Regions from separate parts of the Sphingomonas sp. Leaf23 genome, predicted to be linked through region 1. Evidence: riboswitches for the same ligand, from Rfam matches in the RefSeq annotation. Region 1 holds a riboswitch; the other holds the start of a gene.
What was found. Region 1 has a riboswitch for cobalamin ahead of ASE67_RS03600 (acyl-CoA thioesterase). Riboswitches for the same ligand answer to the same signal wherever they lie in the genome.

Region 2: another riboswitch for cobalamin. It lies ahead of ASE67_RS05690 (TonB-dependent receptor plug domain-containing protein); the one in region 1 lies ahead of ASE67_RS03600 (acyl-CoA thioesterase).

Annotation. Positions count from the first base shown of each region.
Region 1 is NZ_LMKR01000001.1:746,844-751,089, reverse strand. Features, by position in the region: gene ASE67_RS03605 (TonB-dependent receptor plug domain-containing protein) at 1-1,951, opposite strand, end outside; gene ASE67_RS03600 (acyl-CoA thioesterase) at 2,150-2,914, opposite strand; cobalamin riboswitch at 3,022-3,222, opposite strand; cobalamin riboswitch at 3,350-3,572, shown strand; gene ASE67_RS03595 (DUF1852 domain-containing protein) at 3,700-4,246, shown strand, end outside.
Region 2 is NZ_LMKR01000002.1:387,593-391,838, forward strand. Features, by position in the region: gene ASE67_RS05675 (hypothetical protein) at 1-207, shown strand, start outside; gene ASE67_RS05680 (NmrA family NAD(P)-binding protein) at 300-1,184, shown strand; gene cobU (bifunctional adenosylcobinamide kinase/adenosylcobinamide-phosphate guanylyltransferase) at 1,266-1,784, opposite strand; cobalamin riboswitch at 1,810-2,011, shown strand; gene ASE67_RS05690 (TonB-dependent receptor plug domain-containing protein) at 2,144-4,072, shown strand; gene ASE67_RS05695 (aminotransferase class I/II-fold pyridoxal phosphate-dependent enzyme) at 4,077-4,246, shown strand, end outside.

The DNA.
Region 1 (4,246 bases):
GGGTCCGGTAATGGGCGACGGCATCGATTCCCTGCGCCGTGCTGGCCAGCCCGTTGATGAAGAAGCGCGCGGCACTCGCCCCGGTGTTGGTCGCGGCGAGCAGGTTGCGAATCTGGGTCGCGACCGCCGCTGATCCGGCCGTCGCCGCGCTGATATTTTCGGACAGGCCGATCTGGTTGCGGATGTGGATGCGATAGGCATCGACCGTCAGGTCGAACCCGCCCGACCGGATCACGGTGCCGACCGACAGGTTCGTCGACTTTTCGGGTTCGAGCGGCAGGCCGCCGAGCGCCGATCCGACCGTGCTGACCGACGGGACAGTGCCGGTCAGCACGGGCACGCCGTTGGTCACGACCGATGCGACCTGCGTGAAATATTGCTGTTGCAGCGACGGCGCGCGGAACCCGGTCGACGCGGTGCCGCGCAGCGCGAACCAGTCGGTGACGTCGTACCGGGCGGAAACCTTGCCCGTCGCGGTCGATCCGAAGTCCGAATATTTCTCACCCCGCGCGGCGAGGCCGATCAGCAGGCGGTCGGTCAGTTGCGCCTCGACATCGGCATAGATGCTGCCGCTGCGCCGGCTGCGCTGCGTGGCGTTGAGCGGGCTGAAGCCGCCAAAGCCCTGCGCGCCGGGGGCCGCGCCGGTCGCACCGGTTACGGGATAGTCATAGGATGCGCGCTCGCCCGGCGAAATCGTATAGCCCTCGCGGCGCCCCTCGATCCCGAAGGCGACGTTCAGCGACTGGAACACGTCGAACTTGCGCGTGACGTCCAGCCCGGCGACATATTGGTCATAGGCGACCTGCCCGTCGTAGAAATTGCGCGGGGTCGCGGCGCCATAGGCATAGTTGGCCGAATTGAGCGTGCGGAAATCGACGGTGTTACGGCCATAGCTGAACGACAGGTCGACCTTGTACCCGCCAAAGTCACCGCGCAGCCCGACCGCCGAATTGATATCCTTCGTCTTGGTGTTGATGAGCGGCAGGAACCCGTTGGGATAGCCCGCCAGCGTCGTCTGCGCGCTGGCATTGCGGGGGAAGGCGGCACTGCGCGTGTCGCGGTCCTGATAGCCGCCGAAGGCGTACAGGCTGATACTATCGGTCAGCGAGGTGCCGGCGTTGACGAAGCCGGTATATTGCTCGACCGCCGGATCGCCATAGCGGCCGGTCACGCGGTTGGGCGTGACGCGGCGGTCGATATCGGCGCGGTTGGTCGGTTCCCGCTTGGTATATTCGCCCGACACGGTGACGAAGCCGTCGCTGCCGAAGCCGAACCCCTGCCACGCGGTCGCGGTGACGACCGGTTCGCCGGTCACGCTGCGCTGGTTCGCGGCGGTGTCGACCTGCGTATCGTAGAAGCCGTAGGTGACCCCCGCGCCGCCGCCCGAGCGGGCTTCGCGCAGGCGCAGGTTGACGACGCCCGCGATCGCATCGGACCCATATTGCGCCGAGGCACCGTCGCGCAGCACCTCGATCCGGTCGAGCGCGGAGGTCGGCACGGTGTTGAGATCGACTGCCGCCGACCCGCGCCCGACCGTGCCGTTGGTGTTGAGATTGGCCGAGCTGTGCCCACGAATGCCGTTGATGAGCACCAGCGTCTGGTCGGGCGCCAGGCCGCGCAGCGTCGCCGGGCGGATCGCGTCGGTCGCGTCATTGGCCGAGGGGCGGGGGAAGTTGATCGACGGGGCGACCGTCGCGAGTGCGGCGGCAAGTTCGGTCGTGCCCTGGCGTTGCAGGCTGGCACCGCTCAGCACGTCGACCGGCGAGGCGCTGTCGAGCCGGGTCCGGCCGGCGGTGCGGGTGCCGGTCACCACGATTTCGTCGCCCGTGTCGGCGGCGTCGGCAGCCGGTTCGCTCGTCTCACCCTGCGGTGCCTGGCGTGCGAAGGCGGAGGTCGCGGCCAGCGTGAGCAGCGACGCGCCGAGAAGGGCGATGGTACGGCCCTGAGTCATTCCCTGAATTCCCTGTTCGATTCCGCACTGCGGAACAGTGCAAGGCGCCTCCCTATTCCAGGGGAGCGGAAAGGTAGCCAAAGAAAATCTATTAAGTGAATAGGAATTGCTCGGGGCTGCAATGGTCGTTCGGACGGGCAGGGCAGTCATCGCTTCTTGGCGGCGGCGGGCATATCGCACACGCCCTTCCGACCAGCGCTATTGAACGTCGGCAAACGGCTTGGCCCGGCCGGCTTCATCGACCGAAACCATCGTGAACAGCGCCGTGGCCGCGTGTCGCCGCTCGCCGGTAATCAGGTACTCGGCGCTGAGGTCCACGCCGATCCGCACCGAGCTGCGCCCGGTCATCCGCACCTCGGCGGTGAGTTCGACCATCTCACCCTCGCGGATGGGCGATACGAAGTCGATCCGATCGGAGGCTGCCATCACCATCACCGCCCGCGCATGGCGGGTCGACGCGATGAAGGCCGCCTTGCCCATCATGCGCAGCGCATCGCCGCCATAGAGCGTGCCATAATGGTTGGTCTGGTTCGGCAAGATCATGTCGACCATCCGCAGCGGCGCGGCAGCATCGTTGGTGATCGCCTCCGCCATCGGCGGCAGCGGCTGTTCGGTGCCGACCGCGACCAGCGTGAAGCGGCCCCGCGTGCACAGCTGGCGTTCGCCCAAAACCGGCGCTTCGGCGATCAGTTCGACCTCGACATCGAGCGATTTTCGCCCGACCCGCACGACGCGGCCCGTCACCTCGACCATATCGCCGATCCGCGCCGGTGCCGCAAAGTCGATCTTTTCCGAAGCGGCGGTGACAAAGGATGCGCGGCCATGACGCGAGGCGGCAAGGAACGCCACCTTGTCCATATGCGCCAGCGCCACGCCACCGAACAGCGTTCCGTGGTGATTGGCGTCACCGGGGAATACCATGTCGACCAGCTGGATGGGGGTGTGGCGCGCGTCGTGTGACATTCGGATCCTCAATCATTCGCGGAGGATATCCAGACGCCAGAGGCCAGTGGGAGGAAGGCACCTCCTCCCCACAGCGACGCAGCGGCCAGACCGGGCACCCCGCCGGTGGTCGTTATGGCGTCGAAGGCAGGTCTCCTGGCTCGCGGGTCGTCATGGAAATCCCGGCCTTCCCGGTGTCGAAGCACCAGTGGCACACCAGGGGAAATCCACTCGCCGCTTACAGTTGCGGGGGCAGCATCGGCATCGCACCGATTTCCCGTCTTAGCCTTCGGCCATGGGGCGAAGGAACCTCGACCGGACGGCGGTCGCAGAAAGTGGCCCGTCCCGTCAAGGCCAGCTTCGCTCTCCGCCGACCGCTGCACGGCATGCAATCACGCCGCGATACAGGATATAAAGATATCTTTATATGTATGTTGACATGGGCAAGGGGATGATGTTGAAGGGCCAGGTCGAGGTTCCCCATCCCATGCAAGGCGATGGGGCTAAGACGGGAAGCCGGTGGTGTCCTTCAGGGCAGAATCCGGCGCTGCCCCCGCAACTGTAAGCGGCGAGCGGCGGCTCCATTTCGTGTCACTGGGTTCCCGCAAGGAGCCTGGGAAGGCCGGAGCCACCGCGTTGACCCGTGAGCCAGGAGACCTGCCTTTCGACGCCATAACGTTCCTCGGACGGGGGTTCCTCCGGTGGATCGCGCTTGATGCGTGCGGTCCATGGCTTGATGCCGTTCGGGCCCGTCCGTGCCTTGCGCGCTTTCGCCTGACTTCCCGCCCGCAAAGCCTGGGTGAGTCATGACGAATAGCGGGTTCACATTCTCGATCAGCAGTATCCCGTTCGACGAGGAATATCGTCCGGGCGACAACACGCGGATCACCACCAACTTCGCCAATCTCGCACGCGGGGACAGCCGCCGGGAAAATCTGCGCAACACGCTGGTGATGATCGACCACCGCTTCAACGCGCTGATGCATTGGGACAATCCCACGGGCGATCGCTACGCGCTGGAGCTGACCATCGTCTCGGCCGCGCTCACGCTGGGGGACGGCGCGGAGGCGGAGGCGTTCCCGCTGATCGAGATCCTGCACACCACCGTCACCGACCGGACCAGCGGCGAGTGTAGCGACGGAATGATCGGCAACAATTTCTCGTCCTACATCCGCGATTATGACTTCAGCGTGGTCCTGCCCGACCATCGCAAGGCCGGGGGGGGCGATGCGCCCGAGGGCTTCGGCGACCTCCACGGCAATCTGTTCAAGCATTTCCTGGCGTCTAGCGCCTACCGCGACAATTTCCGCAAACCCCCGGTCATCTGCCTCAGCGTATCGAGCAGGGAAGTCT
Region 2 (4,246 bases), on a different contig from region 1:
CCGCGTGCGCTGGCGGTCGCGGTGTTCCGCGACCGGTTCGATCCGGGCTATCTGCGCACCGTCGCCGATGAATGGCTGGGCTTCACCCCGTGGCAGGGGCTGGCGATCTGGGCGGTAGTCGCGGCCATGCTGACGATCGCGCTGGCGAGGCTGGTGCGGCGGGCGAAGGCCGGGGCACGGCCCGTACCCGGCGGGGCGGCGATCTGAGAGGCTGATGATCCCTCCCCCCTTGCGTTGCCGCCACCGGGGCCGCACGACGGGGACGGCAGTCCGCCGGGGAAGGGCAGCAGGGAACGACCATGGACACGATTATCGTCGCAGGGGCCACCGGCGACCTCGGCAACCGGATCGCGAAGGCGGCGGTGGCGCGCGGGGCGAAGGTGCGCGCGCTGATCCGCGCCGGCACCGCGCCCGAGCGGATCGCGGCGCTGGAGGCGATCGGGGCCGATCCGCATCCGGTCGATTTCGAGGATGCACAGGCGCTGGCGCAGGCGTGTCGCGGGGTGGTGTGCGTCGTGTCGGCGCTGAACGGCCTTGGCGACACGATCCTCGGGACCCAGACCCGGCTGCTCGATGCGGCGCTGGGCGGTGGCGCGGCGCGGTTCATCCCGTCCGACTTCTCGATCGATTATCGCGCGCTGCCGACCGGCACCAACCGCAATTTCGACCTGCGCCGTGCGTTTCGCACCCGGATCGACACCGCGCCGATCCTGGCGACCTCGATCTTCAACGGGGCGTTCGCCGACATGCTGAACGGCGAGATGCCGCTGATCCAGCGGCGGGTGCGGCGCGTGCTGTACTGGGGCGATGCCGATACGAAGTTCGCGCTGACGACCAAGGACGACGTGGCGGCCTATACCGCCGCCGCCGCGCTCGATCCCGCCGTGCCGCGCAACCTGCAGATCGCGGGGGCACAGGTCAGCGCGCGCGATCTGGCGGCGTTGATGGGCGAGGTGACGGGCAAGCGGTACGGGTTGCTGCGCGTCGGGTCGCTCGGCACGCTTGCCCGGATGATCGGCGTCACGCGGCGGCTGTTCCCCGCGCGCGATCAGGTGTTTCCGGCGTGGCAGGGGATGCAGTATCTCCACAACATGTTCGATGGCCGCGCGCCCAGCGGACCGGTGGACAATGCGCGCTATGATGTGGCGTGGACACCGTTGAGGGCGGTGCTGGCCCAGCAATGACGTATCCCCGCGCAGGCGGGGATTCAGGGTAACCGGGCGCAGCGCTTTTGGCTCTGGACCCCCGCCTGCGCGGGGGTACGGTCAGCGTTCGGGCGCGAACCGCTGCAACGGCAGCACCATCCCCGCCACCACGAACCAGCAGCGATCGACCGCCGCCGCCACCGCCTGATTGAGCCGCCCCGCTTCGTCGCGAAAGGTGCGGCCGAGCGGGTGTTCGGGGACGATGCCGAGGCCCACTTCGTTGCTGACCAGCATCAACGGATGTTGCGCGGCCCCGATCGCCGCGATCAGATCGGTACTGTGCCGGGCAACGTCGTGGCCGCCAAGCATCACATTGGTCAGCCACAGCGTCAGGCAGTCGACCAGCACCGGGCCTTTGCCCGCGCGGATCGCCGGGGCCAGGTCGACCGGGCATTCGACCGTGTGCCAGCCGGGGCCGCGATCGGCGCGGTGGCGGGCGATGCGGTCGGCCATCTCGTCGTCCCATGCTTCGGCCGTGGCGAGGTAGGTCCAGGGGCCGGGCAGGGCCTCGCACGCGGCTTGCGCCAGCCGGCTCTTGCCCGAGCGCGCGCCGCCCACGAACAGGGTTGTCGTCGCCATCTTGTCCTGTGCCCCCAAGCGCTCTAAGGGCGCGGATGCGACAGGTTCCCAGAAATGGGATGAAAAGGGAACCCGGAAGCGCGTGTCTTGCGCGCCATCCGGGGCTGCCCCCGCAACTGTGACCGGCGAGCCCTGCTCCTCCGTGCGCCACTGGACCCCAGGTCCGGGAAGGCCGGGCAAGGCGATGACCCGCGAGCCAGGAGACCTGCCCGTCGCGGTTGTCCTTCGCGCGGACGGGGTGTGCCGGGTGATCGAGGGTTTCCTCGCGTGACGACGTTGTTGGGGTCGTGCGCGCGGGGGACAGGCTGTCCGCCGTAATTCCGTCGCGTCCCCGTTGTTGACCAAGGGGGGATGCCCGAATGAAGACCCGTTTCCTGTTGCTGCCGTGCCTGTTGGCGGCGAACCCGGCCTTTGCCCAGAGCGCGCAGTCGACCAGTGGCCTTGAGCGCGTGGCGACCGGCGACGACGAGATCGTCGTGACCGCCAACCGCGAGGCGCGGCCGGTCGATACCGTCGGCCAGGCCGTCACCGTGCTCGACATCGTGACCATCGAACAGCGTCAGGCGGTGGTCGTGTCCGACCTGCTGCGCCAGACGCCGGGCGTAACGGTGACCCGCAATGGCGGCCCCGGCACGACGACCAGCGTCAACATCCGTGGCGGCGACAGCGACCAGACCGTGGCGCTGATCGATGGCGTAAAGCTCAACGATCCGTCGTCGCCGGGCGGCGGGTTCAATTTCGGCAACCTGCTGATCGGCAATATCGCGCGCATCGAAGTGCTGCGCGGCGCACAGTCGGTGCTGTGGGGCAGCCAGGCGATCGGCGGCGTCGTCAACATGATTACCCGCCAGCCGACCGAGGCGCTGGCGATCAACGCACGGGCCGAGGGCGGATCGTTCGGCACGGGTCAGGCCGTCGCCAACGTGTCGGGCAAGGCCGGGCCGGTATCGGCCAGCCTCGGCGGCGGGTTCTTCACCACCGACGGCATCTCCGCTTATGCGCCGGGTGCCGAGAAGGACGGATATCGTAACTATGGTGCGAACGGCAGCGTGTCGGTCGCGCTGGCCGATAGCGTGTCGGTCGATGTGCGCGGTTTCTATTCGAACGGGCGGACGGAGATCGACGGCTTCCCGGCACCGACGTTCAGCTTCGGCGACACGCGCGAAGTGGGCAAGGCGGAGCAGTGGACCGGCTATACCGGGCTGAACGCCGCGCTGTTCGACGGGCGGTTCCGCAACCGCATCGGCTATGCCCATACCCAGAGCAACCGCACCAACAACGATCCCGACGGCACCCCGACCGAGACGTTCCGCGGCAAGGGGCGCAACGACCGGATCGATTACCAAGGGTCGTTCGACGTCACCGATGCCGTGTTCGCGACCTTCGGCGTCGAGCGCGAGGTATCGCGCTTCACCACGGCGAGCTTCGGCGGGCCGGCGACTACCGGTCGTGCGCGGCTGCTGGGGGTCTATGGCCAGCTGGCGGTGACGCCGGTTCAGAACCTGACGCTGACGGGCGGCGTGCGCCATGACGATCACAATGTGTTCGGCGGCGCGACGGTGTTTTCGGGGAGCGGGGTGTGGTCGCCGAACGGCGGCAATACGCTGCTGCGCGCCAGCTATTCCGAAGGGTTCAAGGCGCCGACGTTGTACCAGTTGCAGAGCGAATACGGCAACGCGCAGCTGACCCCGGAGCGTTCGAAGGGTTGGGACGCCGGCATTACCCAGCGCGGGCTGGACGGTGCGGTAGAAGCCAGCGCGACGTGGTTCGACCGTACGTCGAAGGACCTGATCGCGTTCATCTCCTGCCCTGCCAATGGCACCGGCATTTGTGCCAACCGGCCGTTCGGCACCTACGACAATATCCAGCGCGCCGAGGCGAAGGGGCTGGAATTCGCGCTGAAGCTCAAACCCGTCGAGGCGTTCACGGTCGCGGCGGCCTATACGTGGCTGGATGCCGAGAACCGGTCGGTCGGCACCGCCAATTTCGGGCGCAAGCTGGCGCGGCGGCCGGCGGACAGCATGACCGTCAACGCCGATTATCGCTGGGCGTTCGGGCTGTCGACCGGGGCGACGGTCACGATGATCGGCGACAGTTTCGACAATGCGTCGAATGCGCGCCGGCTGGACGGCTATGTCCTGACCGACCTGCGTGCGGCGTTCCCGATCACCGAGCGGGTCGAGGTGTATGGCCGGGTCGAGAATCTGTTCGACGAACGCTATCAGACCATCTTCCAGTACGGCACGCCGGGCCGCGCCGCCTATGGCGGTGTCCGCGTCCGCTATTGATCCGATGCAGTCCCTCGCCGAATTTTGCGCGCATGGTGGCCGTCTGGCCGCCGCTGCGCGTGCGTTCGGCGGGGGCGACTGGATCGACCTGTCGACGGGGATCGCGCCCTGGGCCTATCCCCATGGCGCCCTCGACCTGACCCGCCTGCCCGAACCGGGCGAATTGGCGGCGGT